One region of the Paenibacillus sp. PL2-23 genome, then DNA from elsewhere that is predicted to be linked to it. Evidence: predicted binding sites of a transcription regulator. Region 1 holds the regulator's gene; the other holds the start of a gene.
The links. The regulator Rex, encoded in region 1, represses fermentation and respiration genes when NADH is low (regulators of the CRP and FNR family bind a similar motif). The targets are predictions, from matches to a motif close to TTGTGAAATATTTCACAA.

Region 1 (14,698 bases):
ATCGAAGAAGCGGTCTTCAACGCGAAGCTTCGTCAATATATGCCGGATACGCCCCCCGCGCAGGTGGAGCAGCTATTCTATTATTATATTAACGACATGGAGCAGGTCTCGCTCCTTGTGGATGTCACTTCAGCTTACGAGGCCAAGCGCGCAGCGCTGAGGGCTTACCGTTCGCAGTTCGACCGTTCGGCGACCGGAGATTCCGTGGAGACGCCGCTGACGAACGGCTACCTGGAGCGGGTGGAGGCAAGGGATTATTTGCTCGGGCAAAGCAGGGGCTGGTCTTACGCCGAAGGCTTCGCCATTAAGAAGCCTCATCAAGTCACCTTCTTCGAATGATTCTGACGATATACAAGCGTAGAGAAATACCGAACGAGTGGGAGGTGCGGCCTTCATGGCTCGCAAATTGAAGATCGGCATTACGTGTTACCCGACGCTGGGCGGCTCGGGAGTTGTAGCGACGGAGCTTGGCAAGCTGCTGGCGGAAAAGGGGCACGAAATTCATTTTATAACGCATAGTATTCCTTTCCGATTAGGAAAGTTTCATAAGAATATATTTTTTCACGAGGTTGAGGTTAATGAATATTACGTTTTCCGCTTCCCGCCGTATGATCTCTCACTAGCGAGCAAGATGGCGCAAGTGGCCAAAATGCAGCAGCTGGACATTCTTCACGTGCATTACGCGATTCCGCACGCCGTCTGCGCCTATCTGGCCAAGCAAATGATCGGAGACGGGCTGAAGACGGTCACAACGCTGCATGGCACTGATATTACAGTACTGGCCCAAGACGAGTCGCTTAAGGATCTGATTCGTCTTGCGATCCATCAGAGCGACGCGGTAACCGCGGTTTCCAACGATCTGATTGCGGAAACTAGGAGTCTGCTGGATATTATGTCGCCTATCGATCTCACCTATAATTTCGTTGACAAACGAGTTTATTATCCAAGAGATGTTACTTCGCTGCGGGCGGATTTTGCATTGCCGGAAGAGAAGATATTGATGCATATATCCAACTTCCGTCCCGTGAAGCGGGTTGGCGATGTCATCGATGTGTTCGCCAAGGTATGCAAGGACGTGCCATCCAAGCTGCTGCTCGTTGGCGAAGGGCCGGAGCTCTCCAAGATGCAGTGCCGAATTCGAAATATGGGGCTTGAGGACAGGGTGCACTTCCTGGGCAAGCAGGAGGACGTCGCGCATGTGATCTCGCTCGCCGATGTTATGCTGTTGCCTTCCGAGAAGGAAAGCTTTGGCCTGGTCGCTCTGGAGGCGATGGCCTGCGGCGTGCCGACAATCGGGTCCAATGCCGGGGGCATACCCGAGCTGGTCACTCATGGTGAGACCGGCTTCCTGTCTCCAATCGGGGATGTGGAGGAGATGGCTGCCCATGCTATCCGGCTGCTGAAGGACGAAGCGCTTATGGCCGGGGTGAAGGAAGCGTGTCTACACCGGGCAAGACATGAATTTTGTAATGATGTTATCACGGCGCAATATGAGTCGATTTATTACAGAGTGCTGGGCATAGACGCCATAGACGAGGAAATGAAGGTTTCTGTATGTGAGGGGTGAGGCCAGATGCGGCTTCGTTTGAGGGACGAAATGATTGCGGCGCTGCCCATAATGGAGACGCTGGAGGAAGCGGGACATGAAGCGGTGTTCGTGGGCGGAGCTGTTCGCGACGCCGTGCTTGGCTTGCCTATTCAGGATGTCGATATTGCCACGTCGGCGACGCCGGAGGAAACGCTGGCGCTGTTCCCCAAATGTATCCCAACCGGTCTTCAGCATGGCACAGTGACGGTCGTGCAGCATGGCATGACGTATGAGGTGACGACCTATCGCGCAGAAGCGGCATATGTGGGGCACCGCAAGCCATCGGAAGTGGTGTTCATCAAGGGGCTGGACGAGGACCTGCTGCGGCGCGACTTTACAATGAACGCCATGGCCATCCAGCTAAGCGGCGAGCTATACGATCCCTGTGGCGGCGAAGGCGATCTGCGAGCGTCCAGACTGCGCTGCGTAGGCGATCCCAGCTTGCGCTTCCAGGAGGACGCCCTGCGGATGATCAGAGCGGTCCGATTCCTTGGCGCGTATCGTCTCGCCCCTGTCCCGTCCCTCTGGCGCTCCTTGAAGAGACACGCCGCTCTGCTGCGCCATGTTGCGATGGAGCGAGTGCAGGCCGAGCTGGACAAGATGCTAGGCAGCGACGTGCCGGAGCGGGCGCTCATTTGGCTTGCTGCCAGCGGCCTGCTGTCCCATTGGAAGGAGCCGCTTCCGGGGAGCGCTCTGAGCAAGATGAACCAAGCAATGGAAGAATGGAAGGGAAGCGCTGGCGATGAGCTTCAACTGACGGATATGGCCCAGCTTCCTGTCAAGGACGAGCGGTGGGCTGCTGTATTCCTGTCGCTGGCTTTCACTGGCGAGGAGGCTGGCAGCGTGATGAGCCAGCTTCGGTTCTCGAACAAACGAAGCATGTTCATAAGCGCGGTCATTGACTGCCATGAGCGTATGATAGATAGGGGCCAGCCGACGCGGAATGACGTCGCGCCGCTCAAGAGGGCGTGGACGGAAGTCGTCCTGACTGCAGGCGAGTCTGCCGCCAGGAGCTGGCTGCGCATTGCACGGACGCTGCCCCATAACCAGGGAAGGCTCACCCAGCCCTCTGCAGCGCTGCTGGCCTCATGGCTGGAGGATATGCCTGCCAAGACGCTGAAGGAGCTGGCGGTCGGGGGCGCTGAGGTGCTGCAGCGATTAAATCGACCTGCAGGCCCTTGGCTCAGCAAGACGCTAAGCCGGCTACTGCTGGCCGCAGCGTCAGGTGAAACGGCCAATGAGAAGGACAAGCTGCTCGCATGGGCCGAAAATTGGAATGAAGAGGATCGAAGCGATGAGCATTGATGCGCTGTTACAGCTGTTCGAAAGACATAAGGACCAATACGTATCCGGCGGCATGATGAGCCAGGAGCTCGGCGTCAGCCGGACCGCTGTATGGAAGCAGATCAAGAAGCTGGAGGGGGCCGGTTATGAGTTTGAGGCGTCCACCAAGCTTGGTTATAGGCTGGTATTCGCTCCGGAAGCGATAGATGAAGCTGCTTGGAGCAGCGCCATTCGCGCCAAGAGGTTCGGCAGCACTCTCGTTGTCCGCGAGCAGGTGAAATCCACACAGGATGTGGCCCGAGAGCTGGCGGAGAACGGCGCGCAGGAAGGAGCTCTGGTGCTGGCGGAGGAGCAGCTTGGCGGTCGCGGACGTATGGGCAGGGGCTGGGTATCCCCACAGGGCAAAGGCTTGTGGATGAGCATGGTGCTTCGACCTGAGGTGCCTATCCATTGCGCGCCGCAGCTGACACTGCTGACGGCGGTTGCGTTATGCAGAAGTCTGCGAAGAGAGACGGAGCTTGAGATCGGCATCAAATGGCCTAATGATCTGCTTGTTAACGGCAAAAAAATAAGCGGCATCTTGCTGGAATCCGCCGCCGAGGACGAGCGTCTGAAATATATAATAGCGGGCGTTGGCGTGAGCGTTAATCTATCCGCGTCGGATTATCCCGAGGAGCTGCTGGAGAAGGCGACCTCGCTGCGCATTGAGGGAGGACGAGCCTTCAGCCGGCAAGCGTTGCTGGCCGCGTTCCTGCTGGAGTGGGAGACGCTGTACGACCTGTTCCTGCAGGAGGGCTTTGGTCCCATCGCGACACTATGGGAGTCGCTGTCGGTCACGCTTGGCCGCAGAGCTAGGCTGATTACGCCTCAGGGCGAGCTGCACGGCATTCCGGTCGGTCTGGAGGAGAGCGGGGCGATTCGTGTGCTGCAGGATAACGGCTCGTATGCTTCCATCTTCTCTGCGGAGATGGGGGAGCCGCGTGCCTCCACATAACGCCCCTGGTGAAGCGCCGCGGGGGACATCTCTTGCGGCAAATCGCCTCTGGTCCCGCGCCATTTACGAATGCTGGCTTTTTTGCTACACTACAACTATCAGGCGGTATTCCCGTGGAAGCTGCACTGATGGCCCAAGCCGTTCTGTAAGATAACGTTTGGCGTTGCACACTCTGCTCTGAGCCGTAGGTGGACCGAGACAGAAGGAGCGACACCCTGTGTCCTTTTTCTTCGGGAACCTTTTTAGCAGCGGCTAAAAGGTTTTTTTGTGTTTACACTAGGACTGTTGGAGCTGGAGAGCGTGACGCACAATACTCCGAAGGAGATGAAGCGGATGAGGAAACGACTGACGATCAACAGCCTGGGGAAGATGAAGCAGGATCGCAACGCGATTTCCGTGCTGACGGCGTACGATTACCCGTCGGCTAAGCTTGCCGAAGAAGCAGGTATTGATGTTATTCTGGTGGGGGATTCGCTCGGCAATGTCGTGCTTGGCTACGAGACGACCATCCCCGTCACGATTGAGGATATCGTATATCACACGCGAGCGGTTGCCCGCGCGGCGACTAGCACGTTTATTGTAGCGGATATGCCATTTATGACCTATGGCGCAAGCAGGGAGGCGACGCTGCACAACGCCGCCAAAATCATGCAGCAAGGCGGTGCCCAGGCGGTGAAGCTGGAGGGCGGCGCTGAAATTGCGGACGATGTGAAAGCGCTGGTGCAGGCGGGTATTCCCGTTATGGGCCACATCGGCTTAACCCCGCAGTCCGTTCACCAGCTGGGCGGCTATAAGGTGCAGGGCAAGCTGGAGCCAGAGGTTCAGAGGCTGCTGGAGGACGCGCTGGCGCTCCAGGAAGCCGGCGCCTTCGCCATTGTTCTGGAGCTGGTGACGGAGCCTGTGGCTGAGGCAGTCAGCCAGAAGCTGTCCATTCCAACGATTGGGATCGGAGCCGGCAGGGGCTGCGACGGACAAGTGCTTGTCTATCATGATTTGCTCCAATACGCTTCACCATACTTTGAGAAAAAATTCGTGAAAGCATACGCCGATATCGGAACCACCATTCGAGGCGCTATTGAATCTTATGTCAACGATGTGAAAACGGGACAGTTCCCGGCCGAGGAGCATGCCTTCCAGCCACAAACGGTGAATTCGGCAGTCGGCACAAGCCGGCTGTACGGCTCCGGGGGACCGGGCAGCGATGACCCGGCTGCCAAGAATGGAGCGTCCGTACAATGAAGATTTGCCGTACAATCGCAGGCCTGAAGCAGCAGCTTGGAGAGCTGAGGCAAGAGGGCAAAACCATCGGCTTTGTTCCCACAATGGGCTTCCTGCACGAGGGCCACGCCAGCTTGATGCGCCAGGCCAAAGAGCAAAATGAAGCTGCGGTGCTTAGCATCTTCGTCAATCCGACCCAATTTGGTCCGAACGAGGATTTTGACCGGTATCCCCGGGACGAGGAGCGCGACTTGGAGCTTGCAGAGCAGAACGGGATGGATCTTGTGTTCCTCCCATCCGTGGAGGAGATGTATCCCAGAAAGCCTCTGACCAGCGTTCTCGTTAGCGGCGTTACGACAAGGCTCTGCGGCGCCTCCCGCCCAGGGCACTTCGACGGCGTAGGGCTTATTGTCAGCAAGCTGTTTCATATCGTCCAGCCCGATCGCGCTTACTTCGGCATGAAGGACGCGCAGCAGGTGGCCGTCATCACTCAGCTTGTCGAGGATTTGAACTTCAATGTAGACGTTGTGCCATGTCCAACGGTTCGGGAGCCGGACGGGCTTGCGCTCAGCTCGCGGAATGTATACTTATCCGCCCAGCAGCGTTCGCAGGCGGTCGTCTTATCGCAGTCGCTTCAATTAGCGAAGGAATGGATCCCCCAGCCTGGCATGACGGCCGGGGAGCTAGTGGAACGGGTGAAGAACCATATCCGCGGCGCAAGCGGCGCAGCAATTGATTATGTCGAGCTGTTAAGGTTCCCTTCGCTGGAGGAGCTCTCGGCTGATGCTGCTATCAATGAGCTGCCATACACCGTGATTCTTGCTCTGGCCGTCAAGTTCGGCAACACCCGATTGATCGACAACAGCCTGTATGAACCCATCGGAGGTGTAGACCATGTTTAGAACAATGATGAAGTCGAAGCTGCACAGGGCTACGGTGACGGAAGCCAATTTGAATTATGTAGGCAGCATTACAATAGACGAGGATCTGATGGATGCCGCCGATCTTCTGGAGAACGAGAAGGTACAGATCGTCAACAACAACAACGGCGCGAGGTTCGAAACCTACGTGATTACGGGAGCCCGAGGCTCCGGCGTCATCTGCTTGAACGGAGCCGCCGCTAGGCTTGTTCAGCCAGGCGATCAGGTCATTATTATTTCTTATGCCATGCTGTCGAATGAGGAAGCCAAGCAGCATAAACCGATCATTACGATTCTGGACAGCAGCAACAAGCCAGTTAAGCTGCTTGCCGAGGAGCTGCACGCTACGATTATGTAACACCAGCGCTAAAGAAACATCCCTGTCTTATGTAACGAATGGGATGCCGTATGAAAAGCCGTCTGCAAACAAAAAATGACCGTATCACTCCTTAATCAAAAGCGAAGGCGGGGATGCGGCATGTTTCAGCATATGTTCACTTCGATGAACGAGATGCTTGACGGGATTACGGAGCAATTCCCACAAGCAAGCGATCAGGAGCGACAATTGTATCTGCAGCAAATCGGCGAGCTGAAAAAAATGAGCGACATGTTTATCGAGCAGTGGCTGGAGTTCGAGGAGAAGGTTGCGGACTTCCAGGATCGATTTGGCGATTTGGGATGCCCTTCTGCGGCTGCGGCGAAGCCGAGCGAAGCCAGCAGCCTGTCTGCCGCATCATCTCAGCAGCAGGCGGAGCCAATGGCCGTGGACGCTGCTCCTCCAAAGATAATTCATGAAAAATCTTCTTGCAGCATGGCGGATTTAACGATTCCGGAGGAAGCTGCGGCGCTTATTAATCAGGGTCAAGGCTATTATAAATTATTTATGTTCTCCCGCGCCGCGGAATTGTTCCAGACGGTCATCGCTATTGCGCCTGAATGCAATTTGGCCAGATTGTTTCTAGGCATGAGCCAGATGCACATGCAAAATTGGCAGGAAGCCAAACGCCACTTTCAGCTGCTGATTCAATTGTCGGACTTCCCGAAATGGCTCGCTTTGGGCTATAATGCCCTTGGGTGCATTCACGCTGTGCACATGAATATGGCGCAGGCGGAGAAGCTGTTCCGCAAAGCCTACGAGGTATACCCCAGCTTCACGGATTCCTTGAACAACCTGAAGTGTTGTCAGGAAACGCCGGGGCAATTATCGTTATATTTTGGAAGCACGGAGCTGTGCTGCTTGTGAGAGGAACGGAAATCAATGAAATTTGCCGTGTTGGATTTGGAGACGACGGGACATGGGGCAGAGGACGATATTCTGCAGGTTGGCGCCGTCATCGTCAATGAACAATTGGATATAGTGGAGACATACAGCTCCTTCGTGAAGCCAACGGTTCCAATCCCTGCATTCATTACGGGCCTGACTGGCATTACAGAGGAGACGGTGAAGGATGCTCCAGAGCTGAGCGACGTTCTCCTGGAGCTCATCCCGCTGCTCGACGACGCGGTGTTGGTCGCTCATAATGTAGGCTTTGACGCCGGCTTTCTGAATCAGGCGCTGGATCGCTGCGGCTATATGGCGTTTACGGGCCGCAGATTGGATACGGTAGAGCTGCTTCGTATCATGTATCCTTCCATTACCACTTATCAGCTCGGCGCGGTCGCCGAGCAATTCGGCATCGGCGAGCATCGGCACCATCAGGCCGACAGCGATGCGATGGCTACCGCACTTATATTTATTCAAATGACACAGAAGCTCCGCTCTATGCCGCTGCTGACCGCGCAGCGGCTCTCTGCGTTAATTGATGAAGGCAAGGATCTGCACTGGTACTTGAAGCAGAATGAAGCCTGGATCGAGCAAAGCACGGTATTTGAATCCGCCGAATATGATTATTACCGACAGTTCGCCCTGAAGGCGAAGGAGTGGAGCGACGAAAAACCACCAAGGCAGGATGGGGTCCGCAACCCTTTGGAGGGTGTTTCGTTCGAGCAATATTTGAGCGGCATCAAGGAAAAATTTCAAGGGAAATTCCAGCAATACGAGGAACGGGAATCACAGAGCGCCATGTTCAAGGAAGTGTATGAAGCACTGGCCAATGACAAGCATCTGCTTATTGAGGCGGGCACGGGTACAGGCAAGTCGCTAGGCTATTTGATTCCATCTCTGTATTACAGCGTCCAGACGGACAGCAAAATCGTGGTCAGCACCCATACCATCAATTTGCAGGAGCAGCTCAGGCAACGGGATTTGCCATTGCTGAGCGAGGTGCTTCCATTTCCCTTCAAGGCGTCTATCTTCAAGGGCCGGGGCAACTATCTATGCATGCGCAAGTTCGAGGGCAAGCTGAGCGCTCAGGATCTGGCGGCTCCAATCGAAGACCCTATTACTGCCGCGCAGATGGTGGTATGGCTGAGCGAGACAGAGACAGGGGATCAAGAGGAGCTGAACTTTGGTAATCGAGGGCCTGAATTTTGGGCAACGGTGGCGAGCGATGCCGATTCCTGTCTCAACCGGGCATGTCCTTGGTTCAAACGCTGTTATTATCATCGCGCCAAGCATGAATCCAATATAGCGGACGTCTGCATCACCAATCACTCCATGCTGTTCACGGATGTACAGGCCGATCACCGGCTTCTGCCCACTTACAGCCATCTTGTCATTGACGAGGCCCATCATGTGGAGGAGGTTGCGGGGAAGCATCTGGGATTAAATGTTCATTATTTCACATTAGTTCAGAATCTGCAGAGATTGTTCCGGGATAATCGCTCCGGTCTGTTGCCGAGCCTTCGATTGAAGCTGCAGCAGGAAGGCGACGACCATGCGCAGGCATGGGTGGAGACGATCGACACGGTCATTCCTATATTCCAGGAGATTAAGGAGCATTGGGACAAGCTGTTTGAGCTGCTGTACAGCTTCGCCGCAAACGCGTCGGACAGCATGAGCGAGGGCGGCTCTCTTGTTAAGCGCCTTCAATCCGGCGGACTGCCAAGCGAGTGGGAGGAGCTTCTAACTGTAGAGAATAACATCCACGTCGAGCTGTCCAGAGTGATCAAGACGATGGATAAGCTGATGAGCGATGCCAAGGACCGTGTGGAGGATAACGCCATTCAGGCCCAGCTGACGGATTTGAACGGAGCTATTCGGGATGTAACCCGGGTGAAGGATGAGCTGCGAACGATCATGAAGCTGGAGGACAGCCAGTTCGTCTATTGGATTGAGGCAAGCTCTGCCTATCGCCATCGGTCTACCGCGCTGTTCGGCGCCCCAGTTGATGTCAGCAGCCAGCTGCAGAAGTATTTTTTTGACGCAAAGGACAGCGTGATCCTTACCTCAGCCACCTTAACTGTGCAAAAAAGCTTCCAATATGCCGAAGAGCAGCTAGGCTTGACAGGCTACGAGCAGCAGGGCCGATTGCGAAATGTGCTGCTGCCGTCTCCATTCCGATACCGGGAGCAGGCGCTGGTCGTCATTCCCCGTGATTTCCCGGTGCTGAAGGGTGCCTCTGTCGATGAAGCGTATCTGGGACGTTTGGTTGCGTCGCTCGCCGAAGCAGCCGCCATGACCAAGGGACGCATGCTTGTGCTGTTCACGTCCTACAAGATGCTTAAGCAGGTGTATGATCCGCTTAAGGCTCAGCTGGACGCCGAGGGCATCGCTGTGCTGGGTCAGGGTATTGACAGCAGCAACCGAACGAAGCTGACAAGAAGATTCCTCCAGCAGCCCGAGACTGTGCTGCTCGGCACAAGCAGCTTCTGGGAGGGCGTCGATATCCCTGGTGAAGGCTTGATATGTCTGGCGATCGTGCGATTGCCGTTCCAGCCGCCGAATCATCCCTTAGTGGAAGCGAAGTCTGAGCTGCTGCAGCGTCAGAAGCAGAACCCATTCATGAAGCTGTCTATACCGCAAGCTGTTATACGGTTCAAGCAAGGCTTCGGCAGATTGGTCCGAACCGCCAGGGACAAGGGCATTGTCATTCTGTATGACACCCGTGTCATTGACACGTATTACGGCAAGCATTTTCTATATTCGCTGCCAGGACCGAAGATAGAGACGATGCACACGGATCAGATGGTGCCCCGAATGAAGCAATGGCTTTCGGATGAGGAAGGGACCCCGGAAGCCGATGCCGGCTCGATTCTTATGAAGAAGGAGTAGGTACCTATGAAGCAAGCCAAAATATCAGAAGCGGTCGTCAGGCGCCTGCCCATCTACCTGCAGGTGCTGAATGAGCTGCACAGCCGTGAAATACAGACGGTGTCCTCCCAGGAGCTGGGCGTCAAGCTGGACCTGAACCCGGCACAGATTCGGAAGGATCTGGCGTACTTCGGCGAGTTCGGCCGTAAAGGAATCGGGTACGACGTTATTTATTTGATCGAAAAAATCAGGCAGATTCTGAAGGTGAATCAGACGATCAAGGTTGCATTGGTAGGCGCCGGCAACTTAGGTCTAGCCCTCTGCAACTACAATAAATATGCCAAGGACAATATGAAAATTGCGGCGGTGTTCGATGTTCATCCCGACAAGGTTGGCACGCATATTAACCAGTTGATCGTTCAACCGATGAAGGAGCTGGCAAGTGTCGTGGAGAGCGAAAACATTCGCATCGGCATTATAACAGTACCGGCCCACGAGGCGCAAAATGTGGCCAACCAGTTTATCGCCGCAGGCGTGGAGGGCATCTTGAATTTCGCCCCCGCCATTCTCCGCGTGCCGGACGATGTCCGCATTCATAATGCAGATTTCACAAGAGAATTATTAAGCTTGGCCTATTATTTGAATCATGAAGATGGGGAAGGTGACACGGATGAGTCAGCTATGGATTGAGAACGGCCTGTTCGTCACAATGAATGATGACAGCCGCACGGTGCAGGGGCACATGGTCATTACAGACGACCGCATTACATATATCGGAGCCGAAGCGCCGAGAGTGGAGCAGCTTGCTCCCGATGCTCGGAAGCTGGACGGCAGCAGGCTTGCGTTCCTGCCGGGACTGGTGAATACGCATGGGCACGCGGCGATGTCTTTGCTGCGAGGCTATTCCGACGATCAGAACCTGCAGGTGTGGCTGGAGCAAAAGATGTGGCCGATGGAAGGCAGATACGTGGATGCGGATACAAGAGCAGGAAGCGCGCTGGCCATTGTGGAGATGCTGAGATCGGGAACTACCGCCTTCGTCGACATGTATGATCGTATGGATCAAGTCGCTGAAATGACGGAGCAGGGCGGTATCCGCGGCATTCTGACGCGGGGTGTCATCGGACTCTGCTCCGAGGAGGAGCAGAGTGCGAAGCTGCAGGACGCGCTGGACTTCGCCAAGGCTTGGCATGGCAAGGCGGACGGCCGGATTACGACGCTTCTGTCGCCTCACGCCCCATACACATGCCCGCCTGCTTATATTGAGAAATTTGTGCAAGCGGCGCACGATATGAATCTGCCTCTGCATACGCACATGTCGGAGACGCTGGCGGAGGTCGAACAAAATGTACGGGATTACGGTGTTCGTCCTGTCGAGCATCTGGATCGGTTAGGCTTCTTCTCCCGTCCCGCGCTGGTCGCACACGCCGTTCATCTGAACGATGACGAAATTGCTTTGCTGGCGGAGCGCGGCGTTTCGGTCTCGCACAACCCTGTCAGCAATTTGAAGCTGGCGAGCGGCATTGCGCGAGTGCCGGAGCTGCTGCGCGCAGGCGTCAAGGTCTCGCTGGGCACGGACAGCGCGGCAAGCAACAACAATTTGGACCTGTTCGAAGAAATACGCTTTGCTGCTCTGCTGCATAAGGGTGTATCCGGCGATCCTACTGTGGTGCCTGCCTGGGAGGCGCTGAAGCTGGGCACGACATATGGCGCACACGCAGTGTGGCAAGGGGAGACGTTCGGTATGCTGAAGGAAGGCTTCAAGGCGGACTTTATTGCGATCGATCTGGATCAGCCGCATATGTATCCCCTCACGGATATTGTCTCCCATCTCGTCTATGCGGCGAACGGGCGCGATGTCCGGCATGTATGGGTTGACGGCAGACAGGTTGTGAAGAACGGCGTGTGCACGCTGCTGGATGAGGAAAAAATTCGTTATGAGGCTGCCGCCAGCTACGAGCGGCTGCTTAATGGCTAATGCGGGCCATTGAAAAAAAACGCCCTCCGTTCATGACGCCGAAGCGCTGGATTCTGCTCATAAGCGCAAGCGCAGTGACTTTCCTGGTATGGTTCGGCTTGTATCTCCACGACATCCAGAGCCCGCTATGGGGCCTGGAGCGCAGCATGCGGCAGGCCGCCCTTCAGACGGGCGAGCTGTCAGAGGTCGACAAGCTGCATAAGCATGTATGGGAAGCTTCATCATGGATTGCGGAGGGCAGGGACGGCGCTGGGGCTGTACGGTATGTCTATCTGACCGGAGAAGGCGAACCGTTGTATACGATTGACGCTGACGATGTGCTCTCTGAGGAGGAGCTTCTCGCTCAGTTTCGTGAGGCGAATCGTAGCGCGGCTGGACTTGAGGTTGTTCGTGTACAGCCTGGCTTGTTCCGCGATTCCCCGGCATGGGAAGTGTATTACTCCTCACAGGATGGCGATCGACGTCGCTATTATTATCAATTTTATACGTTTGACCGTGAAGGTGACTTGATTGAATCCTTCACATTGCCTACGGGGACGGGACCACAATGATGGTCCCGTTTCCTGTTTTTACACCGCCCTAATGGTATACGAATGTGATATACTTTCGTATAGCAAATGATGTATGGATCTGATTGTGCCAACAATACGGTATGGGAGGGATTGCTTCATGAGAAAGCTTCGTATGCTGCCTATCGCCGTCACCGTGATTATATCCGCAGCTTCCCTGTTCGGGGGCTGGACCTTGTATAAGGAGGTTGCTGTAGCCTCGCCGTTAACCAAAACGCTGGAGGAGCTGCCAGGCGTTGTGGACGCGGGCAAGCCGAAGATCGGCCAGAGCAAGCTTGCCATAACGCTCCAGTTGTCCAAGGAGGCCGATCTGCAGGAGGTATACGCCTCCGCAAGCGAGCAGGCCGGCCAGTCCGCTAATGGGAAAGCGTTGGATATAAGCATTGTGACGGAGGAGGATCCGTTGCTTGAGGAAATATGGCAGTCGGCCCTGTTCGACATCGCGGAAGCGATGGAGACCAAAACGTATTCCGCTATCCCTGCTACGATGGAGAACGCGGTATCCGCTAGGGCGGGCGTGAGTGCAGAAACAGCGATGGATAATGCCCATGTCTATGTGACCCTCCGCAGCGAGAAGGGAGCCAAATTTATCGTCTTGCCGCGTACGCCAAATCAATTGGGGGTGTGGACGAATGCGTAAATACAGTCTGGAGCTGTTGATCGGATTTTTCCCTGTTCTGCTTCTGTTTCTGATCTATATGGGCGTTAACGTCTTGCCTTTTGTATTCCTTGCCGTTATTGCGGCAGCGGTGCTGTATACCGCTCAAGGCAGAGGAAAGCTGACGGCGCTGACGGGCGGGAAAAGCCGGAATGAAGTGAAGGCTGCACCCTTCAGCTTCGATCAGATTGGTGGACAGGAGCGGGCGAAGGAGGAGCTGGTCGAGGCGCTCGACTTCCTTGTGAAGCGCGATAAAATCGAGAAGCTCGGCATTCGTCCGCTGAAGGGCATACTGCTGGCCGGACCTCCCGGAACGGGCAAGACGCTGCTGGCGAAGGCTGCAGCGCATTATACGGATTCCATCTACTTGGCGGCCTCGGGCAGTGAGTTTGTGGAAATGTATGTGGGGGTAGGCGCCGGAAGGGTACGTGATTTGTTCAAGGAGGCGCGTACCAAAGCCAAGAAGGCCGGCAAAAGCAGCGCGGTTATTTTTATTGATGAAATTGAAGTGATCGGCGGGAAACGCGACGGCGGCCAGCACCGGGAATATGATCAGACGCTGAATCAGCTGCTGACAGAGATGGATGGCATACACGCCAACGAGTCGCCCCGCATTCTGCTCATTGCGGCGACCAACCGCAAGGAAATGCTTGACGGCGCGCTGCTTCGTCCCGGGCGCTTTGACCGCCATATCGGGGTAGAGCTGCCGGACAAGAAGGGCCGCCAGCATATTCTGAGCATTCATGCCGCCAATAAGCCTTTGGAGGATTCCGTCAGTCTGGAGCGACTGGCAGAGCAGACCTACAGCTTCTCTGGCGCCCAGCTGGAGTCGGTCATGAATGAAGCGGCGATCTACGCGATGCGGGAGGCTTGCGAGCTCATTGCGGAACGACACTTTCTAATGGCGATCGATAAGGTTATGCTTGGCGAGAAGACGGACCGCGAGACTTCGGAGGAGGAACGCCGCCGTGTTGCGCTTCATGAGCTGGGGCATGCCATTATGGCAGAGCTCGTTCGGCCGGGCAGCGTCTCCCAGGTGGCGCTGTCGCCTCGGGGCGGCGCGCTGGGCTATGTCAGACATCAGCCGCAGCAGGATCAATATTTGTACACCAAGCCGTTCCTGAACGGACAGATTCGGATCACGCTGGCTGGCGCGGCGGCGGAGGAGATGTTCTACGGCGATCGCAGCACGGGCTCACGAGGCGATTTCGATCAAGCGGTCAATATAGTGAAGACGCTTGTGGAATCCGGCTTAACCTCGCTTGGCATTATTCATGCCTCCATGATGACCCCGGAAAGCTGGGCGGCGATTACGAAGGAAGTGCTGGATGAACAGATGCTGGCTGCCAAGGCGCTG
Region 2 (14,698 bases), 2.7 Mb from region 1:
AGGTAGGGGATGAATCGGATCATCCGAAACACTGGATTTTATTTAATCATCTTTTTGGTAACCGTTGGTGTATTCCAATATATTAGCGGTCAAGGGGACAACGCCAAAGAACTCAGATACGATGAATTTCGTACCGTCATGGAATCGGGGAATGTAGCCTCAATTGCTGCAAAGTACGACAAAGAAACGTATTACATCAAGGGTGAATATAAAGAGAAGCCTGAGGATGCGGAGAACGAGAGCTTTACAACCCGCATCAGCGTAGACGCGGCTGAGAAGCTGACGGATTGGGAGGAACAATACGGATTCGAGTATACAGCCGAGCCGATGGATACCCCTAGCTTCTGGGTCACGTTCCTGACGTCGATTATTCCGTTCATCTTGCTGATCGTGCTGTTCTTCTTCCTGATGAATCAGGCGCAGGGCGGCGGCGGCAAAGTGATGAACTTCGGCAAGAGCCGCGCGCGTCTGTACAATGAAGAGAAGAAGAAGGTTACGTTCGAGGACGTGGCCGGCGCGGACGAGGAGAAGCAGGAGCTGGTGGAGGTCGTCGACTTCCTGAAGGATCCTCGCAAGTTCAACCTCGTAGGCGCTCGCATTCCGAAGGGCGTATTGCTTGTCGGTCCTCCGGGTACCGGTAAAACCTTGCTTGCCCGAGCCGTTGCAGGGGAAGCAGGCGTGCCGTTCTTCAGCATCTCCGGCTCTGACTTCGTGGAGATGTTCGTCGGTGTCGGCGCATCCCGCGTGCGGGACTTGTTCGAGAACGCCAAGAAGAACGCGCCTTGTATTATCTTTATCGATGAGATCGACGCAGTGGGCCGCCAGCGCGGCGCCGGACTTGGCGGCGGTCACGACGAGCGCGAGCAGACGCTCAACCAGATGCTGGTCGAGATGGACGGCTTCGGCTCCAATGAAGGCATTATCATTATCGCCGCGACGAACCGCGCGGATATTCTTGACCCTGCGCTGCTTCGTCCAGGACGCTTCGACCGTCAGATTACCGTTGACCGTCCGGACGTGAAGGGCCGCGAAGCGGTATTGAAGGTTCATGCCCGCAACAAACCGCTGACTGGCGACGTGAAGCTGGACGTAATCGCCCGCCGCACGACAGGCTTCAGCGGAGCGGATCTGGAGAACCTGCTGAATGAAGCGGCGTTGCTCGCCGCAAGACGCAACAAGAAGGAAATTAACATGGTCGACATCGACGACGCGATTGACCGCGTCATCGTGGGCACCGAGAAGAAGAGCCGAGTCATCAGCGACCGCGAGAAGCGGATCGTCGCTTATCACGAGGCGGGCCATACGATCGCGGGCTTCTTCCTGGAGCATGCCGATCAGGTTCACAAGGTTACGATTATTCCTCGCGGACGCGCGGGCGGCTACGTTATTATGCTGCCGAAGGAAGACCGCATGCTGGTCACGAAGCAGGAGCTTCTCGACAAGGTGACGGGGCTTCTGGCAGGACGCGTAGCGGAGGAAGTATACATTGGCGAGATCGGCACCGGCGCTTACAGCGACTTCAAGTCCGCGACGGGTATCGTCCGCAGCATGATTATGGAATACGGCATGAGCGACAGGCTCGGCCCTATGCAGTTCGGCAGCTCGCAGGGCCAGGTATTCCTGGGCCGCGACATTGGCCATGAGCAGAACTACTCCGACGCGATCGCGTATGAGATCGATCAGGAGATGCAGTCGATTATTAACGCGTGCTACGACAGAGCGAAGAAGCTTCTGACGGAGAAGAGCAAGGAGATGCATTTGATTGCTCAGACGCTACTGACGGAAGAGACGCTGGAGATGGATCAGATCAAGAATCTGATCGAGAACGGCTCGATCGGCGAGAGCGGATCCTCGGATCCAGAAGGCTCCGCGCCGGCAGAGAACGCAGCGACTCCGATTATCGACGAGATTGGCGATGTGAAGGTTCGCATCCAGCCACGCGACGAAGCGGCTCCGCCGCAGGATAACGCGCCTGGCGAGCCAGAAGATCCCGACAAGAAATAGCAACAGCATCGTCCCGGTGTTCCACAGAGGAGCAGCGGGACGTTTGTGTGTGAATAACAATTTACTTTATTACATAAACGTGACACAGCGGTGGTATGTAAGTGTTATTGTAGTTGACACAATGTTGTTGACGGAAATATTTTTGTCATTATAATGAAATAATAGCGGCTTGGATAAGCAATACTGTAAGGGTAAGGCTATATCGAAGCCGATTTATGCTGCAACACATTCTATAAGATGAAGGGGAGACCAGAAGCATGAAAAAATCGTTAAGCTTTATGCTTATGCTCGTCGTAGCGATTTCTCTCGTCCTATCCGCTTGCGGACAAGACACAAACGGCGGAACAAACAATGAAGGAGGTGCCGTATCCGACGGAAGCGGCAAGGACTTCAAGATTGGTATGGTTACAGACGTAGGCGGGGTTAACGATAAGTCGTTCAACCAAAGCGCGTGGGAAGCACTGAAGAATCTGAACGCTGACACAGGAGCAAAAACACAGTTCTTGGAGAGTAAGGGCGAAGCCGACATGGAGCCGAACCTGAACAGCTTCGTTCGTGATGGGTACAATCTGACTTGGGGTATCGGCTTCCTGTTCACCGACGCTCTGACGAAGGTTGCGGCTGATAATCCAGACGCGAAGCTGGCGGTTATCGACGCCGTTATTGAAGCGCCGAACGTAACCTCCGTTACATTCGCGGAGCATGAAGGCTCCTATCTGGTAGGTGTGGTTGCCGGTCTAATGACCAAAACCAACAAGATTGGCTTCGTAGGCGGCATGGAGATCCCTGTTATTACTCGCTTCGAGAAGGGCTTCCTGGCGGGCGTTGAAGCTGTTAACCCAGACGCGAAGGTTACCGTTACATACTCGGGTAATTTTGACAAGCCGGACCAAGGCAAGAGCATCGCGGCTACTATGTATGACGATGGCGTAGATATCATTTTCCACGCTTCCGGCGGTACGGGCAACGGCGTGTTCAATGAGGCGACTGAGCGCAAGAAGAGTGGCAAGGATGTATGGGTCATCGGCGTAGATAAGGACCAATCGCTGGAATTCGGCGACGAAGTGACGCTGACGTCGATGATGAAGGGCGTAGAGACAGCGGTATATAAGGTGTCGAAGGATCTCATCGACGGCAAGTGGGAAGGCGGCAAGACACAGGAGCTGGGTCTGAAGGACAATGCGGTTGGGTTGCCTGAGACATCCACGAAGAATGTGCCTGCCGATGTACTGGAGAAGGTTGAAGAGTACAAAACGAAGATCGTCAGCGGTGAAATTACAGTACCTGCTGAATAGGCTGACATCACGCTAAGCAAGGCATGGGTCCAAGAGGCAAGACCGGCATGAGCCGGTCTTGTCCTGTTTCTCTGATATTGAACTCTGATGATAACCCGGGAGATGATCAAAGCATGAATCAGAGCGGGGCTGTCGTACAGCTGAAAGGCATAACGAAGCGATTTCCTGGCTTGGTGGCCAACGATTCCATCGACTTCGAGCTGAAGAAGGGCGAGATTCACGCGCTGCTCGGAGAGAACGGCGCAGGCAAATCGACGCTTATGAATATCCTGTTCGGCTTGTATCAGCCGGATGAAGGCGAAATTTGGATTAACGGCAACAAAACCGTCATCGACGGCGCCTCTAAGGCAATTGAGCTGGGCATCGGCATGGTGCATCAGCATTTCAAGCTTGTCCAGCCCTTCACGGTTTCGGAGAATATTGTGCTTGGCAGCGAGCCCAAGAAGGGTATGACAATCGATTATAAGCTCGCGAACGAGAAGGTGAGAACCATCTCCGAGCGCTATGGTCTGAAAGTAAGTCCGCAGATGCGGATTCAAGATATTACGGTAGGCATGCAGCAACGGGTCGAAATTCTGAAAACGTTATACCGCGGCGCCGAGATCGTGATCTTCGATGAGCCGACTGCCGTGCTGACGGTACAGGAGATCGAGGAGCTGCTCGTCATTATTCGCAACCTGGCGGCCGAGGGCAAGTCCATTATCATTATTACTCACAAGCTCAAGGAAGTTATGGCGCTATCGGATTCCGTTACGGTTATCCGCAGAGGCAAGGTCATCCGCACGGTGAAGACCAGCGAGACGAACGAGCGCCAGCTGGCTGAGCTTATGGTCGGCCGCGATGTGAACTTCAAGGTCGAGAAGACGAAGAAGGAGCCGGGCGAGGTTGTGTTGTCCGTAGAGAACCTTCAAATGAAGGGCGAGCAAGGCAATATGGCGCTCGACGGTGCCAGCTTCCAAGTGCGGGCAGGGGAAATATTCGGTATTGCGGGCGTGGATGGCAACGGACAAAGCGAGCTGATCTATGCGATTACGGGCATGCGCAAGCTGCAGGGCGGCAGCGTGAAGCTGAATGGCCGCGACTTGACGAATGCCTCACCGCGCGCGGTATCTACGGCAGGCGTCGGCCATATTCCGGAGGACCGCCATAAGCATGGTTTGGTGCTTGATTTCTCGCTCAGCGAGAATATGATTCTTGGGACTTATTTTGAACCGGAATACGGCAAGGCGGGTTTTATCGATTTCAAGGCAATGGACAGCCTGACGGAGAAGCTGGTGCAGGAGTTCGACGTGCGGACGTCCGGCATCCATACGTATGCGCGCGCGTTGTCCGGCGGCAATCAGCAGAAGGCCATTATTGCGCGGGAAATGCACAAGGACCCCGATCTGATCATCGCGGTGCAGCCGACTCGCGGTCTGGATATCGGCGCTATTGAGTTCGTGCACAAGCGGCTGGTGGAGGCGCGCAACGAGGGCAAGGCGGTGCTGGTGATTTCGTTCGAGCTGGACGAGCTGTACGCGTTGTCTGACCGGATTGCCGTGATGTACGAGGGCAGGCTGGTTGGAGAAGTGGATGCGGATCACCGCAATGACGAGCAGCTGGGTCTCATGATGGCCGGCAACGTCGAGCATGCAGGGAAGGGGTTATAGGCGGCTATGGATACGTTCAAAAAAATATTCAACACCTCGCTTATCGTTCCTCTGGTGTCCATCCTGCTCGGTCTCCTGATTGGCGCCATCGCCATGCTTGCGGGCGGCTATGATCCCATCGAGGCGTACGGAGCGCTAGTCGATCGTGTTGTGGGCAGCCCGTATCATTTGGGAGAGACGATTCGGGCGATATCTCCGTTAATTCTGACCGGTCTGGCCGTTGCGTTCGCCTTCCGGACGGGCTTGTTTAATATCGGGGTGGAAGGCCAGTTCATCATGGGTATGACCGGCGCGACGATCGTGGGCGTGTCCTTCGATCTGCCGTGGTTCATTCACGGCCCTCTCGCCATTCTCGCAGGCGCGCTGTTCGGCGGGATCTGGGCCGGCATCGTCGGCTACTTGAAGGCGGCGCGGGGCGTGAACGAGGTTATTTCCTCCATCATGTTGAACTGGACAGCCTTGTATCTGTCGAATTACATTGTTTCGACCTACCTGCTGGAGAAGGGACAGATGAAATCCAAGGCCATTCCGGATTCGGCTTCGATGTCGATAGACTGGCTGGTGGAGCTGATGGACAAGGCAAGAATGCATTGGGGCACCTTCGTCGCGCTGGCCTGCGTTCTCATCTTCTACCTGCTGCTGTGGAGAACGAAGCAAGGCTATGAGCTGCGCGCGGTTGGCCACAACCCGGATGCGGCGCTGTATGCGGGCATTAACGTGAACCGGACGGTCGTGAAGTCCATGTTCATCAGCGGTGTGTTCGCGGGCTTGGCCGGCGTATTCGAGGTGCTCGGCGTATTCGGCAACCAGACTATTATGGCGGGCTCTCCCGGCTATGGCTTCGACGGTATCGCGGTTGCGCTGCTTGGCGGCAATACGCCGATTGGCGTGCTGCTGGGCGCGATATTGTTCGGCGGCCTCAGCTACGGCTCAGGCGGTATGAACTTCACGGGCGTGCCTTCGGAGATTATACGGATCGTCATCGGCTCCGTCATCTTCTTTGTAGCGGCGAACGGCATTGTGAAATATATCATTAAGCCGTTCAGGGCGAAGCGGAAGGAGGCGGCGTAAGCATGAACTTATTGGATGTGCTGGGCAATCTGCTTAACAATACGCTTGTGTTCTCGACCGCTCTCATCTTCGCTGCGTTGGGCGGCATGTATTCGGAACGATCGGGCGTTGTGAACATTGGCCTGGAGGGCTTGATGGTAACGGGCGCATTCGCCGCAGCGGTAGGCACGGACTACGCGACGCAAGCGGGCATGGGCAGCGGCTCTCCATGGATGGGACTGCTGGCAGCGATCGTATTCGGCGTGCTGGTATCGCTTCTCCATGCGGTAGCGACGATTACGTTCAAGTCCGATCAGACGGTTGTGGGCGTCGTCATCAATATTCTGGCGCTGGGCGGCGCGGTGTATTTCACTCGCAGCCTGTATGAAGGCTCCGCTCAGACAAGCCAGTTGACCGAAGTGTTCTCGAAGGTGACGATCCCGTTCCTATCGGAAATTCCGATCATCGGGGAAGGCGTATTCCATTCGTATCCGACGACGTATATCGTTATTATTCTTGTGCTGATCAGCGCTTTTGTGCTGTTCAAGACGCCGTTCGGCCTTCGTCTGCGAGCGGTCGGCGAGCATCCCAGCTCAGCCGACACGGTGGGCATCAGCGTGACGAAGTACCGCTACATCGGCGTCATGCTCAGCGGAGCCCTCGCGGGTCTCGGCGGGGCGACGATTACGCTGACCACAACAAGCAGCTTCGCCCACAATACGATATCCGGCCAAGGCTTCATCGCTCTGGCCGCGCTGATCTTCGGCAAGTGGAATCCGTACGGGCTTGCCGGTGCGGCTGTATTCTTCGGATTCGCCCAGGCGCTCAAAAACTTCGCGCAGCTGTTCGATTGGTCCAAGGATCTGCCGACAGAGGTATTCTACATGCTGCCGTACGTCCTGACGCTGATCGTCCTGGCTGCCGCAGTCGGCAAGTCCAGCGCCCCCTCGGCGCTCGGCCAGCCTTATGATCCAGCTCGGCGGTAGGCTGTTGGGTGTCTGTGTGTTGGCATGCAGGATATGCAGGCCAAGCAGGGAATGCTGAGGGTAGAGGATATGCAGGCCAAGCAGGAAATGCTGCGGGTAGAGGATATGCAGGCCAGGCAGGAATTGCTGCAGGTAGAGGATATGCAGGGATGGGGAAAGCAGAAGTGAAAGGCAGGGTGTCGCCTTCGCTTCTGCTTTTTTTGTGGTGACACGAACGAGGGATCGTAGTTGTTCCGAAAGAGTAGCTTGTTTGTTAAACAACGACACGGGATGTCGTTGTTCCAGCAACTGAGGCACCTGTACGCACAATAGCGACACGAGAGATCGTAGCTGGTCCGAAAGAGTAGCTAGTTTGACCAACAACGACACGAGATGTCGTTGTTGCAGCAAATGAGGCACCTGCACGCGCAATAGCGACACGAGGAATCGTAGTTGTTCCGAAAGAGTAGCTAGTTTGACCAACAACGACACGAGATGTCGTTGTTGCAGTAACTGGGGCACCTGTACGCGCAATAGCGACACGAGGGATCGTAGTTGGGCCGAACGAGCAGCTAGTTTGACCAACAACGACACGGGATGTCGTTGTTGCAGCCAATGAGGCACCTGCACGCGCAATAGCGACACGAGGGAGAGTGTCTATTAATTGTGGACAGCTTTTCATCTTGTTTCTCAACTGCCCTCAGATCGATTTTCTTTTAATCATTAGATTCAACTGTCATTAAAAATCCATCTGAGGGGCGCAAATGAGGCAAGAAGATTCAATGTCCACATTAAATCGACACTCTCCGTGGGATCGTAACAGCCCCATACGCACGATATTCAACCAAACGGTTGACTTTTGCCTGCTCGCGGGGTATAGTTAACCATATGGTTGAATATATGGATGAGCAAAATGAAGAGAAGCTGGATCAGATCTTCCACGCTTTGTCGGATTCGACTCGCAGGGGGATGCTGCGGCTGATGACACAGGGGAACCGAACGGTATCCGAGCTTGCCGAGCCGTTCGACATGTCGCTTGCGGCGGCGTCCAAGCATGTGAAGGTGCTGGAGCATGCTGGGCTGCTCCGACGATCTGTGCAAGGCCGGACGCACTACTGCAGCCTGGAGTCGGCTACGATGGCGCAGGCGATGAAGTGGCTTAGCTTCTACGAACGTTACTGGTCGTCAAGGTTCGATGCGCTGGAGAAAGCGCTGCTTGAAGGAGAGGAGGACAGCTGAATTTGTAGGGCAGTTGTCGGAGAAGCTTCTAATGAGATGAAGGAACGAGATGAATAAGAGAGGATGAGCGAGGTTCTAATGGTTAAGCAAACGAATGCTCGTACAGATCTGATCATGGTAAGAGAGTTCAAGGTACCGGCTGAGAAGCTGTTCGACGCTTGGATCAATCCCGTTATGATGCGTAAGTGGCTGATGACCATGGATGCGACGAACAAATCGGCGGTCAGCGATCCTCGTGTCGGCGGGGAATGGGAGATTGTCGATGAGAGGGACGGAGTGGAGTATCGCGCGATTGGCCGGTATGTGACCGTGGAGCGGCCGACGAAGCTGGTGTTTACGTTCCAGATGCCGCAGTTCAGCCAGAACGAGGATACCATTATCGTAGAGATCAAGCCGACTGAGGAAGGGTGCAAAATGGTGTTCACCCAGCACATTCACGTGCCTGTGGAGGAAGGCTGGACCGAGGCCGATACACGCAAAGCGATGGAGGAGTTCCACGATCAGTCGCAGCATGGCTGGCATTATATGTTCCTTGGCCTTCAGATGCTTGTGGAGCAAGGGATTACGCCCGTTATGCCAAACAGCAATTAAGGCAAGCCCATTGACGGACAGACAAACGCATAACAAATAAATGATGATTGGAGTGTATGCAGCATGCAAAAAATCCACACGTTCCTCATGTTCGAGGGACAGGCTGAAGAAGCGATGAACTTCTACGTCTCGCTGTTTCCGAATTCCGAGGTGTTAAACGTCGCGTACTACGGTCCAGAGGGCCCCGGTGCAGAAGGCTCGGTCATCGCGGCTACCTTTACGCTGAAGGGGCAGGAATATATGTGCATTGACAGCAATGTGAAGCATTCATCAATATCGCCCAGGATACTCCCGTCTTCTATAAGCGGGGGAGGAATGGGCGTCCGGCATTAGCCGGAATGATATTTGGTGTGTTCTTGTTCTCCCTACTATGCTAAAATTAGCATAGCGAGGAGGCGAACATATGATCGTTACCGTGACGGCGAAAATCAAAATCAAACCGTCAGAAAGTCAAATGATGGCCCTGCAACAAACGATGATCGCTTATCGTCAAGGCTGTAATTTTGTCTCTGCCCTTGTGTTTGAGACGAGCGAGCGCCGGCAGTCTGCCCTGCACCGAATGACGTATCGAACCCTGCGCAGCACGATGGGCCTGCGCTCTCAAATGGCTCAGTCGGTATTGAAAACGGTACGGGCTAAATACAAGACCATCTTGAGCAGCGGACATGCTTGGACACGCATACAATTTAAGAAGCCGGAATACGATCTCGTCTGGAGACGGGATTACTCGCTAAGCGCAAAGCTATTCTCCGTCAATACGCTGCAAGGCCGCATTAAGATTCCCTTCGAAGCCAAAGGAATGGAGACCTATTTCGACGGCACATGGACATTCGGTACAGCCAAGCTGGTATGCAAAAAACAGAAGTGGTTTTTGCATATTCCAGTGTCTAAGGAAATGGCCTCTCCTGAGCTTAAGGAGATTGAACACGTTGCAGGGATTGATCTGGGCATCAACTTTGTAGCTACGGTGTATGACACCGAGGGGAGAACGCTGTTTTTTCGAGGAAGGGAGCTCAAACACAAACGAGCCAACTACCAACGATTGCGTTCCGAGCTGCAACGCAAACAAACGGCTTCGTCCCGCCGCAGGCTGAAGCAAATCGGAGAACGAGAAAACCGCTGGATGACCGATGTGAACCATCAGGTAAGTAAGGCACTCGTTACCCGATATGGGGCGAATACGCTGTTTGTGCTGGAGGATTTGACAGGGATCCGCCGCAGGGCGGAAAAGGCAAAGCTGAAGTATCGGTATGTGACGGTATCGTGGGCGTTCTATCAGCTGCGTCAGATGGTGACGTATAAGGCGAAGCTTGCAGGATCGATGGTGATAGCCGTGGATCCGAAGCACACTTCGCAAGCGTGTCCCCTATGCCGCCACACGGCCAAAGAAAACCGGGATAAACGCAGGCATCGCTTTCGTTGCCAGGCATGCGGATATGCAAGCAATGATGACCGGATCGGCGCCATGAATCTCTGTTTGAAGGGAAAAGAGTACCTTCTTGAAGGTGCAGGCTTAGCATGACTAGGCTTGCAGGGCAGCTGTCAATCTGCCCATTGGTAGGCGAAGGCTTACTCGAGGATGTAACACCACGTTCTTCGGAACGCCAAAAGATCGGAGTCGCAAGACGTTCGTACGATCGGGTCGTTACAAGCTCCCACTTCAAACGTTAGTTAAGTGGGGGTCATTGACTTACTTTTACAGCTGCTATCTCCCTGTACGTTACCTGCGACAGCGAGGAGGAGCTGGATACGCTGTACGCCAAGCTCAGCCAAGATGGCAGTGTGCTGATGCCGCTCGGCAGCTATGGCTTCAGCCAGAAGTTCGCCTGGGTATCCGACCGCTTTGGCGTGAGCTGGCAGTTGAACCTCGCCTAGCCAGGAGCTTACCCAGCCATGAGGAGCTTGTCCGCCACGGACAAGCTTCTTTTTGTAAGCCATATCCCTTTGTTTGCTCCAAATCAGCAATCATCCATTGACAGACCTATCTAACAGGAGTAAATTAAATCTTAATCAAATGAATTTATCCCTTTTGGTTTAAACTATAGGTAAGCGGCTTCCTAAGTTTGTGCATCATTTCACAAAGTCGGTCGAACGATTGCCTTAAACGATATTTTTATTTGGCACCGAGAATTTTTTTCCTATAAGAGGAGTGGGTCATCGTGGAAGCACTGGCACTGGAACGCAAGGCGGAGCAGAACCGCGAGCTGCGTGAACGGCTGATGCAATTGAAGAAGGAACGCAACGCCATTATTCTTGCTCATTACTATCAGCGCGACGAAATTCAGGAGGTGGCGGATTTCCGCGGCGATTCCTTCCTGCTGGCGCAGAAGGCTGCTGAGACGGACGCGGAGACGATCGTGTTCTGCGGCGTGCACTTTATGGGAGAGAGCGCGAAGATTCTGGCTCCGAACAAGACGGTTATTATTCCTGACGAACGCGCGGGCTGCCCTATGGCGGACATGGTGAATGTGGACGGTCTTCGCAAGCTGAAGGCGCAGCATCCCAACGCGAAGGTGGTTACGTATATCAACTCGTCGGCCGAGATCAAGGCGGAGACCGATATTTGCTGTACGTCGGCCAATGCGGTGAAGGTCGTCAATTCGGTGGAGGGCGACGAGGTAATCTGGGTGCCGGACAAGAACCTGGGCCACTACGTGCAGCAGCATACCGATAAGAAGATGATCATCTGGGAAGGCTACTGCAATACGCATGACATGCTGACGGTCAAGGACGTCGAGGAGATGAAGGCGAAGTATCCGAACGCGCAATTCGTTGTGCATCCGGAATGCCGTCCTGAGGTTGTGGAGCTGGGAGATTTCGTAGGCAGCACGACCGCGATTCTCAAATATTGCAAGGAATCCGACTGCAAGGAATTTATCGTCGGCACGGAGGACGGAACGGGATACCAGCTGCGCCTGGACAGCCCGGACAAGACATTCCACTTCGCGTCCAAATATCTGGTCTGCCCCAACATGAAGGTGAACAACCTGAAGAAGCTGGTCAAATGTCTGGAGACGATGCAGCCTCAAATTTATGTGCCGCCTGCCGTTGCGGACAAAGCCCGGTTGTCATTGGAGCGCATGCTGCTGGTGAAGTAGCATGCGCTGCTTCATGCCCGCAAACTCACTCATTATTCCATTCTGGAGGATTCCGAAGCATGATTCCAAGATATTTGGTCGACGTGGAGCTGGACCAGCTGCCTGTGCTGGAGACAGACGTCATCGTCATCGGGGCCGGCATTGCCGGTCTTTTTACCGCTATACGGGCAAGTAATCGCCATCATGTGCTCATGATCACCAAAAAATCCTTGCTCGACAGCAATACCCGTTACGCTCAGGGCGGCATTGCGGCCGTCTTCTCCGATGAGGATTCACCGGCCTACCACCGCCAGGACACGCTCATTGCAGGAGCGGGCCTATGCGATCACGAGGCGGTTAACGTGCTGGTTCATGAGGGACCGCGCGGCGTACAAAGCCTCATTAATATGGGCACCCAGTTCGATCAGGAGAATGGCGAGTTCGCCTTGACCAAGGAAGGCGCCCACAGCCAGCGCCGCATCCTGCATGCTAACGGCGATGCAACGGGCTTCGAGATTGTACGGGCCTTGTCGGAGACGGCGGTAGCGAATCCGAACATCGAGGTGTGGGACGAGCATTTTGTCATTGACCTTGTGACCGAGGACGGAGAATGCTGCGGCGCGATCGTGCAGAAGCCGGGCGGCGAGCGTATATTTGTGCGGGGCAAGGCGACCATTCTGTGCTCAGGCGGCTCCGGCCAGCTCTATCGCTACACGACGAATCCGGAGGTGGCGACGGGGGACGGCGTGGCCATGGCGTACCGCGCGGGCGCATACATACGGGATATGGAGTTCATACAATTCCATCCCACCTCGCTCTGTTACCCGGGAGCGCCGAGATTCCTGATCTCCGAGGCCGTGCGCGGCGAAGGGGCGGTGCTGCGGAATATGAAGGGCGAGCGGTTCATGGAGCGCTACCACGAGCAGCTGGAGCTGGCTCCGCGCGACGTTGTCGCAAGAGCCATCGTCAGCGAGATGGAGGAGACGAAGTCGACCTTCGTCTACATTGACATTACGCATGAATCGGCGGATATGGTGAAGCACCGTTTTCCCACGATTTACGAATATTGTCTCAAATATGGCCTCGACCTCACAACGGATTGGATTCCGGTTGCACCCGCGATGCACTATATGATGGGCGGTGTTCGTACCGATCTGAATGGCGAGACGAACATCAAGCGTCTGTTCGCCTGCGGCGAGGTGTCCTCGACGGGCGTGCACGGGGCGAATCGCTTGGCCAGCAACTCGCTGTCCGAAGCGATTGTGTTCGGCCGCCGCATCGTGAAGCGGATCGAGTCGCTGCCGAAGCTGGAGGCGAAGCCGCGCATCCACAACGAGCAAGAGCGCATCAGCGCTCCTATTCAGGCTGTAGTGGAGCGTCGGCTCAAGCTGCAGAAGATTATGGTTCGCTATGCGGGGCTGAGACGGAATGAGAACGGGCTGAAGAAGGGGCATGAGGAGCTGAAGCGTCAGCTGCCGATCTTCCAGTCGATTCTGACGCAGCCGGAGGAATTTGAATTCGCGAACCTGCTTACCTGCGCCTTGCTGACGACGGAGGCGGCGATGCAGCGCGAGGAAAGCCGGGGCGCGCATTATAGAGAGGACTTCCCGACACGGGACGATCTTGTCTGGCGCAAGCATACGGTGCTGCACCGGACGCAAGGCATAACCGAGGAGCGGATTGAAGATGTTTGAGTGGACAGCAGGAGGCTATGATGCTGCGCTGCGCGAGCAAATTGGAAGATGGCTGGCGGAGGATATCGGCAGCGGAGATATTACGACGGAGACAACCATCAAGCGCGGCTCAAGGTCGAAGGCCGTTATCCATGTGAAGGATACGGGCATCATCGCGGGAATTCCCGTTGCGAAGCTGGTATTCGACGTCGTAGATCCGGAGCTGACGTTCCGGGCTCTGGCGCAGGATGGCGACGCCGTATCGAGAGGCACGGTTATAATAGAAGTGGAAGGCAGCACGCACAGCATTCTGACGGGAGAGCGGCTTGCGCTGAACCTGATGCAGAGGCTGTCGGGCATCGCGACCAAGACGAAGGCTTTTGTCGACGCGCTGCAGGGCCTGCCGGTGCGGCTGGTGGATACGCGCAAGACGACGCCGGGGCATCGCATGCTGGAGAAATACGCGGTGCGGGTTGGCGGCGGAGCCAATCATCGGTTCGGTCTGTACGACGCCGTCATGATCAAGGATAATCATATCAAGGGCGCTGGCGGAATAACCGAAGCGGTGGGCGCGGCGCGTGGCCAGATTCCGCATACGATGAAGATCGAGGTGGAGACGGAGTCGCTGGCGCAGGTGGAGGAAGCGCTCGCTTGCGGCGCCGACATCATTATGCTGGACAACATGCCGCATGACATGATGAAGGAAGCGGTGAAGCGGATCAAGGCCGGCTCGCCCCATGTCATTGTGGAGGCTTCAGGCGGCGTGACGCTGGATACCATTCACGGCATCGCGGCGTGCGGCGTTGACGTCATCTCTGTCGGCGGCTTGACGTATTCGTTCCAGGCGCTGGACATCAGTCTCGACCTGAACGAGAAGAAGGAGGTCGGCCGGGGATGATATTGGTCATTGACGTAGGCAATACGAATATTGTGCTCGGCATCTATCGCGGCAAGGAGCTGCTCTACCATTGGCGGCTCAGCACGAACAGGTCCGCTACGGTAGATGAATACGGCATGAATATACACAACCTGTTCAGCTATGCGGGCGTGCGGATGGAGCAGATCGAAGGCGTCATTATCTCCTCCGTAGTGCCGCCGCTGATGCGTACGCTGGAGCAGCTGTGTCTGAAATATGTGCGCAGGAATCCCGTAGTT

Region 2: a site for Rex is predicted at 10,857-10,874, ahead of nadA (quinolinate synthase NadA). Genes of this name have one in related genera too.

What each region holds. Positions count from the first base shown of each region.
Region 1 covers NZ_CP162129.1:2,727,494-2,742,191, forward strand. Annotated here, with positions in the region: gene bshB1 (bacillithiol biosynthesis deacetylase BshB1) at 1-339, shown strand, start outside; gene bshA (N-acetyl-alpha-D-glucosaminyl L-malate synthase BshA) at 395-1,567, shown strand; gene AB1S56_RS11770 (CCA tRNA nucleotidyltransferase) at 1,574-2,893, shown strand; gene AB1S56_RS11775 (biotin--[acetyl-CoA-carboxylase] ligase) at 2,883-3,866, shown strand; gene panB (3-methyl-2-oxobutanoate hydroxymethyltransferase) at 4,200-5,105, shown strand; gene panC (pantoate--beta-alanine ligase) at 5,102-5,986, shown strand; gene panD (aspartate 1-decarboxylase) at 5,979-6,362, shown strand; gene AB1S56_RS11795 (tetratricopeptide repeat protein) at 6,483-7,247, shown strand; gene dinG (ATP-dependent DNA helicase DinG) at 7,263-10,157, shown strand; gene AB1S56_RS11805 (redox-sensing transcriptional repressor Rex) at 10,164-10,826, shown strand; gene AB1S56_RS11810 (amidohydrolase) at 10,807-12,114, shown strand; gene AB1S56_RS11815 (hypothetical protein) at 12,114-12,665, shown strand; gene AB1S56_RS11820 (hypothetical protein) at 12,784-13,323, shown strand; gene AB1S56_RS11825 (AAA family ATPase) at 13,316-14,698, shown strand, end outside.
Region 2 covers NZ_CP162129.1:45,943-60,640, reverse strand. Annotated here, with positions in the region: gene ftsH (ATP-dependent zinc metalloprotease FtsH) at 10-2,004, shown strand; gene AB1S56_RS00285 (BMP family protein) at 2,262-3,299, shown strand; gene AB1S56_RS00280 (ABC transporter ATP-binding protein) at 3,413-4,948, shown strand; gene AB1S56_RS00275 (ABC transporter permease) at 4,955-6,019, shown strand; gene AB1S56_RS00270 (ABC transporter permease) at 6,022-6,984, shown strand; gene AB1S56_RS00265 (hypothetical protein) at 7,009-7,152, shown strand; gene AB1S56_RS00260 (metalloregulator ArsR/SmtB family transcription factor) at 7,852-8,202, shown strand; gene AB1S56_RS00255 (SRPBCC domain-containing protein) at 8,281-8,793, shown strand; partial or broken gene AB1S56_RS00250 (VOC family protein) at 8,857-9,081, shown strand; gene AB1S56_RS00245 (RNA-guided endonuclease InsQ/TnpB family protein) at 9,197-10,315, shown strand; partial or broken gene AB1S56_RS00240 (VOC family protein) at 10,486-10,668, shown strand; gene nadA (quinolinate synthase NadA) at 10,953-11,891, shown strand; gene nadB (L-aspartate oxidase) at 11,951-13,564, shown strand; gene nadC (carboxylating nicotinate-nucleotide diphosphorylase) at 13,557-14,441, shown strand; gene AB1S56_RS00220 (type III pantothenate kinase) at 14,438-14,698, shown strand, end outside.